DNA from 2 places in the Isoptericola sp. NPDC056573 genome. Region 2 is predicted to be linked to the other one. Evidence: riboswitches for the same ligand, from Rfam matches in the RefSeq annotation. Region 2 holds a riboswitch; the other holds the start of a gene.
What was found. A riboswitch is a leader RNA that binds a small molecule or an ion and turns the genes downstream of it on or off. The one in region 2 is predicted to bind FMN.
Positions count from the first base shown of each region.

Region 1: linked by a shared signal. The riboswitch ahead of ribD (bifunctional diaminohydroxyphosphoribosylaminopyrimidine deaminase/5-amino-6-(5-phosphoribosylamino)uracil reductase RibD) and the one ahead of pnuC (nicotinamide riboside transporter PnuC) in region 2 are both predicted to bind FMN.

Region 1 is NZ_JBHTUY010000011.1:115,553-118,939, forward strand. It holds gene ACFQ8E_RS18190 (bifunctional 3,4-dihydroxy-2-butanone-4-phosphate synthase/GTP cyclohydrolase II) at 1-451, opposite strand, end outside; gene ACFQ8E_RS18195 (riboflavin synthase) at 448-1,089, opposite strand; gene ribD (bifunctional diaminohydroxyphosphoribosylaminopyrimidine deaminase/5-amino-6-(5-phosphoribosylamino)uracil reductase RibD) at 1,093-2,160, opposite strand; FMN riboswitch at 2,301-2,430, opposite strand; gene ACFQ8E_RS18205 (hypothetical protein) at 2,550-3,387, opposite strand, start outside.
Region 2 is NZ_JBHTUY010000008.1:84,917-88,303, reverse strand. It holds gene ACFQ8E_RS14935 (histidine phosphatase family protein) at 1-89, opposite strand, end outside; gene ACFQ8E_RS14930 (GPP34 family phosphoprotein) at 111-797, opposite strand; gene ACFQ8E_RS14925 (hypothetical protein) at 836-1,624, shown strand; gene pnuC (nicotinamide riboside transporter PnuC) at 1,536-2,255, opposite strand; FMN riboswitch at 2,381-2,524, opposite strand; gene ACFQ8E_RS14915 (hypothetical protein) at 2,619-3,179, opposite strand; gene ACFQ8E_RS14910 (TetR family transcriptional regulator) at 3,269-3,387, opposite strand, start outside.

The DNA of each region.
Region 1 (3,387 bases), on a different contig from region 2:
GGTCGACGGCCGCCTCGGTGTGCCCGCGCCGCTCCAGGACGCCGCCGGGACGGGCCCGGAGCGGCAGCACGTGCCCGGGCCTCGTGAGGTCCGCGGGCCCGGCCGCCGGGTCGGCGAGCAGGCGCGCGGTGCGGGCCCGGTCGGCGCCGGAGATCCCGGTCGAGACGCCCGTGGCGGCGTCGACCGTCACCGTGTAGGCCGTGCGGTAGGCGTCCTGGTTCGCCTCGACCATGAGAGGCAGGCCGAGCCGGTCCAGCTGGTGGCCCGCCACGCCCACGCACACGAGGCCGCTGGTGTGCCGCACCAGGAACCCCATGAGCTCGGGCGTCGCGGCGTCCGCGGCCAGGATGAGGTCGCCCTCGTTCTCGCGGTCGGCGTCGTCCGCGACGACGACGGGGCGCCCGGCCGCGACGTCCGCGATCGCCCGCTCGACCCGCCCGACGGCGCTCACCGCGCCGCTCCTGCCGCAGCCGCGAGGCCGTGCGCGGTGCCGGACGCCAGGTGCCGCTCGACGTACTTGCTCAGCACGTCGACCTCGAGGTTGACCTGCTCCCCCACGGCGCGGGCGCCGAGCGTCGTGCGCGCCCGCGTCTCGGGGATGAGGCTCACGGTGAACGCGTCGTCCCGCGCGTCCACCACGGTGAGGCTCACACCGTCGACGGCGATCGAGCCCTGCGCCCCGACGTACCGCGCCAGCTCCGGGGGCAGCGCGATCTCGACGACCTCCCACTGCGTGCCCGGCGTGCGCGCGAGCACCGTGCCGACGCCGTCGACGTGCCCCTGCACGACGTGCCCGCCGAACCGCCCGTCGGCCGCGAGCGCCCGCTCGAGGTTGACCGGGTCGCCGGCACGCCGCCCGCCGAGGCTCGTGCGGGCCAGGGTCTCCGCCATGAGGTCGGCCGTCCAGGTGGCACGACCGTCGTGCTCCCCCGTCTCCGCGACGGTCAGGCAGCAGCCGTCGACGGCGATCGAGTCGCCGAGCCGGACGCCGTCGAGCACCCTCTCGGCCGCGACGGTGAGACGGGCGCCGTCCGCGTGCTCGCGCACGGCCACGACGGCGCCGAGCTCCTCCACGATTCCGGTGAACATGGCTCAGTGCTCCTTCCGCGGCCGCAGGGCCAGCCGCACGGTGGGGATGTCGGTGGGGTCGTCCGGGTCCCGGGGCAGGACGGCGACGTCGAGGAGGTCGAGGCGCGCGGCGTCCGCGATGGTCCCGATGCCGAGGTCGGCGACGGCGGAGGCGCCGACGCCGAGCAGCACGGGGGCGACGTAGGCGACGACGTCGTCGACGAGACCGGCGCGCCAGAAGGCGGCGGCGAGGGCGGGACCGCCCTCGAGCAGCACGTGCCGGTGCTCGCGGTACCAGAGCAGGTCCAGCACCTCGTGCGGGTCGTGGGTGCGCAGGTGCATCACCGCCTCCCCGGCGGCCGCGGCCCGCGCGAGCCGGGACGACGCGGGCAGGTCCCTCAGCCCGACGACGACCCGGTCCGGCTGCTGCCCCGTCAGCGGGACGTGCCGCACGGTGAGGTCGGGGTCGTCGGTGAGCGCGGTGCCGGTGCCGACGACGACGGCGTCGACCCCGGCCCGCAGCCGGTGCACGTCGTGCCGCGCGGCCCGCCCGGTGATCCAGCGCGAGGTGCCGTCGGCGGCCGCGGACCGTCCGTCGAGCGTGCTCGCGACCTTCCAGGTGACGACGGGACGGCCGAGCTCGAGCGCGCGCGTCCAGATGGCGTTGAGGGCGCGGGCCTCGTCGGCCAGGACGCCGCCGACCACCTCCACGCCCGCGGCACGCAGGCGCGCGGCACCCCCCGACGCCGCCGGGTTGGGGTCGTGCTGGGCGTGCACGACCCGCGCGACCCCCGCCTCCAGGAGCGCGTCCACGCACGGCCCGGTGCGCCCGTGGTGGTTGCAGGGCTCGAGCGTGACGACGGCGGTGGCCCCGCGCGCGGCGCCCGGGCCGCGGGACTCGGTCGCGCGGCGCAGCGCCTCGACCTCGGCGTGTGGCGTGCCCGCGCCACGGTGGAGACCCTCCGCGATCGTCGCGCCGTCGGCGTCGAGGAGCACGCACCCGACGCGCGGGTTGGGTCCTCGGGCCGGCACCTGCGCGGCCAGCTCCAGCGCGCGCTGCATCGCGGCGCGCTCCGCCGTCGTGGCACTCATCCGTCCTGCCCCTGTCGTCCGGTCGCGGACCCCGGGGCAGGAAGGCGGGGTCGGGACGTGCTCGCACCTCCGGTCCCGGACGTCGTCACGACGGACGGCGCCGGCCACGAGGGCCGGGGGACGGACCGGACGGGGAGCCGTCGCGTGCGCTTCCCATCCGGACTTTGACCGTCGGTCCAGGAGTTCCACCTGGTCAACCGGTCACAGGCTGTGACCGGGTCGCGGACTTTCACCGCCGGCTCGGAATTTCACCGACCCCAGAGCACGCGAGCTTTTCGCTCGTCACCGCCGACCGTGCCACGCTCCGCGACCACCTGGCAAGCCCGAGTGGCGGACGTCTCACGGGCCGGCCGTCGCTCCGTCGGGCCCGTGCGTCCGCGCGACGGCGCTCAGCGCGCCCGCGGCCGGACGGAGCGTCGCTCGTCGTCCCGCCCCAGGGCGACCCCGAGGGCGACGAGCACGACGAGGTCGACCGCCAGCCCCGCCACGGCCACCCACTGCACCGCGCGGAACGCGAGGAGCTGGGTGACCAGCAGGCTGACGAGGACGCCCCGGCGCACCCACACCGCGCCCGCGCGATGGTCGCGCGGGCCGACGACGAGCGCCCGCACGACGCACGCCACCGTCACGGCGACGGCCGCGAGGATGCCGACGCCGACCCAGGTCGGGACGGCGACGCCGCCGAGCAGCACCCGCAGTGCCACCACGACCGACCCCGCGCTGGTGCCGAGCACCGCCACCGTCACGACCGCGGCCGCCCAGCGGTGCTCCATCGCGTCGGCGAACCACGCCGACACCCGGACGACCAGCGCCCGCACGGGGTCCGGCACGGCGACCGCGTCCGCGGGCACGGCCTCGACGAGAGCGGCCACCTCGTCGGCGGCGGGCTCGCCGCGGCCCCGCTCCACCAGCGCCCGCGCCTCCTCGCGCTCCGCGTCGGTGAAGCCGCCCGCCACCCCGGCCACGGCACGGTCGGTCGCCACCGCGAGGTACTCGGCCGGGTGGTGCGACCGCCTCCCGTGCAGGGCCTCCACGAGCAGCACGAGCACGACGACGACCGCGTAGATGAGCGCCGCCGTCGGTTCGTAGAAGTAGTCGTTGTCCGAGGTGACGAACTTGCCGATCTCGTCGACGAACAGCCCGAAGCCGACGCCGCCCAGCACCGCGCCGAGCGACCGCGGCGCCGGCCCCACCCAGGAGAGCAGCACCACCACCGCGAGCGCCATG
Region 2 (3,387 bases):
AGCCCGCGTGCCGTCGCGCGGCCGGCCGGGGAGAGCGGCCACAGGCTCGCAGGAGTGTCGTCGCGGATCGCGGGCGCCGCGTGTCGCACCAGGGTGATCCGCACCTCGTATCAGCCGGACGTGGCCGTCACGGCGGGCACCATGACGGCCACCATGACGGCGGTCTGCATCTCGTCCACGGCCTTCTTCACAGCCGTGCTCGCCCAGCTCCCCGCGGCGAGCTCCTTGGCGCGTGCCTCCGCCCGCCGCCGGTCCTCGGGCGCGACGAGGCGGCGGACGAGCGGCGTGCCGTTCGCCGTCGCGAGGAGCGCCGCGGTGCGGGCGTCGGGGTCGCGGAGGCCGAGCAGCACCTCGCAGCAGGTCGCGCGCAGCCGCGTCTCGTGGGAGGCGTCGGCGGCGGGCCACGACGTCGTCGGGAAGATCCAGAGGACCGTCTCGTCCTCGCGCCGCAGCACCCCGCGTGCCGCGAGGCCGGCCAGCAGCGGCTCGCGCAGCCCCTTGGCGAGCGGTGCGATCAGGCTCTTCGGCGCGCGTGGCAGGGTCCGCACGAGCGCCAGCGCGTGGTCGAGGGCGGGGTGCCCCGTCGGGGACGCGTCGCGTGCGACGACCCGGCCGGCGGGCACCCGTCGACCGTCCAGGTCCGCGCCCCCCGACGACGTGACGTCGACCCGGCCCATCAGGGCGAGCTCGACGAGCAGTGCCCCCGCGAGCCGGTAGTCGAGCTGGGTCCGCTCGAGCGTCGGGCGCCCGGTCGCGTCGTCGTACGCGAGCAGCAGCAGGTCCTCGGCGATGATCACCCGCCGATCCTGGCGGACGGACGGCCTATGGTCCAGGAGTGACCGACGACCTCGCCCGCGCGGACGCCCGCTGGGATGACGACCCGAGCGCGGGGGAGTGGATCTCGCCGCTGCTCGGGGAGTTCGGTCAGAGCCTCGGCCACGCCGTACCGCAGGCGTACGCGGCGTATGCCGTGGTGCCCCTGCCCCGGGACGACGAGGGCGACGTCGACCTGGACGCGGTCCCGGAACGCCTCGACGTGCTGCTCGACCTGCTCGACCCGTGGACCGGCGGGGCACCGCTGCACGGCACGCTCTGGGAGGGGTGGCCGTCCCTCTACGACCGGGGTGGCGGGGTGGCGTCGTCGGGGACCGCCGTCGGGCTCGCCTGGGACTCGGACGGGCCGGAGCCCACGGCCGAGGAGGTCGCCGAGGCGAAGCGCGAGGCGGAGGCGGACCTGCTCGCCCGGCTGGTCGCGCGGCCCTCCGCCGACCGGCTCCTGCTGCCCCACCGGGGTTACCACGTCTGGACGGGGGTACCCCGGTCGGTCAGCGCGCTCCTCGACCTCGTCGAGCTGCCCTCGCACGTCTGGCCCGAACACCGGGCGTGGTTCCTCGGGCTGCCGATCTACACCGCCGAGGGGGCGCTGGGCGGGGCCCGCGGAGCTGGTGGCCACCGTCCTCGACGACGCGCGTCTCGGTGCCCGCGCCGCAGCGCCGGGCACCGAGCTCGACATCGACGACTGACGGGCGGCGCCGTCAGGGTGCGACGGCGGGCGTCGTCGTCCCCGTCTCGGCCTGCTCGCGCCGGTGCACGCGCCACCAGACGAAGAACCCGGTCAGGGTGAAGACGCCGTAGAACACGTACATCAGCGCCGTGGCGTAGTACCCGGCCGACCAGAGCAGGGGTACGCCCACGACGTCGACCGCCACCCAGACGAGCCAGAACTCGACCCACCCCTTGGCCATGCCGTACGTGGCGATGAGGGAGCCCATGAAGATCCACGCGTCCGACCACACGGGCTCGTACGAGCCGAGGGCGCGGAACAAGGGGGTGAGCAGCAGGGTGCCGCCCACCATGACGACGACGATCCCGATGCGTTCCCGCCAGGACGCCCAGTGCGGGTGCACCGCGGCACCCCCGTCGGCGGGGATCCTGCCGTCGGCGCGCACGTCCAGGGCGGCGCGCTCGGTCCGCCGCCACTGCACCCAGCCGTAGATCGAGACGATGAGGAACATCACCTGCCGGCCGGCCTGGCCGAGCATGTCCGCGCGGCTCGAGTCGCCGAACCACGAGCCCATGAAGACGGTGAACAGGACGAGGTTGCCGACGATGCCGACGGGCCACGCCCACACCTTGCGCCGCATGCCGCCGAGCGCGGAGGCGAGGCCGAAGCCGTTGCCGACGATCTCGCGCCACGACATGTGCTGGTCACCGATGGTCAGCGTGGCGTTGAAGAACGTGTCGATCACGTCCATCGTTCACTCTCCCGGTCCGAGGTGCGGCGTCCGGGGGTGAGGGTCGGCGCTCGCCGCGTCGGGCCCCGTGGGGCCGTCGTCGACGACACGACGCCCGGCGGCACCCACCCTGTCGGGCGCGTGCCGCACGTGCTTCCTCCCATCCGGACTTTGACCGTCGGCCCTGGAATCACACCAGGTCAGCCGGCCTCTCCCCGCGTCTGCGGGTGGAGGCCGGGTCGCGGGCTGTCACCGCCGGCTCGGAATTTCACCGACCCCGGAGCACGTACGTGCGTGTCTTTCCGCCACCGGAGGTCCCGGCGGCGTCCTGCACAACTCAGGATGCCACAGCGGCATTCCCCGCCGTCGCCGTCGCCGTCGCCGTCAGCCGCCGGACGCGCAGCGCGGCTCCGTGGCGTCCGGGGCGCACATGGTGAGGGAGACGTGGTTCGTGAGCTCGCCCCGCCGTCCGTCCGCCACGAAATCGAGGGTGAGCTGTGCCGAGTACGCGGCGGGGGAGGTGCGGGTCACCTCGACGTGGACCTGGTCGGGAGGGTCCTCGTCGCAGACGGCCAGGACGTCGTGCGCGATCGCGCCGAGGCCGTTCTCGTCCAGCGTGCCCTCCGCACCACCCACGCCGTTCGACGGGTCGGCCGGCTGCCCGACCGTGAACCGCCGCACCACCAGGCCGGAGCCGGGGTCCGGGACGACGGCGGTCACCGTGCCGCCGCTGCTGTCCCTCAGGCAGACCTCCGCGACCATGATCGTGTGGACCTCGCCGTCGGCGACGTCGGAGACGCCGATCTCGGCGAGGATCCCGTCGCCGTCGCCCCCCGGGGTGCTCACCCGTGGGGTTCCCGAGCAGCCGCCGAGGGCCGTCGCCAGGAGGGTGGCGAGGAGGGCGCCGGCCGCCGCGGTGACGTGCCGTGGTGCTCGTGCCGCCATCGGTGCCCCCAGGGTCTCGTCGCCCCGGGTGCCGGGTGTCTGGAAGGTAGCGGTGCGGGGCGGCCCCGGCAAGAGGTGCGCGGGGCGGCTCAGGCCAGCGCGTCGCGGACGGCGCGCGCGACGTCGTCCGGCCCGGCCCCGGGCTCCAGCACCGTGACCACGACGCGCCGCCCGTCGCCGCCCGTCGCGACCGTCCGTGCCTCGCCCG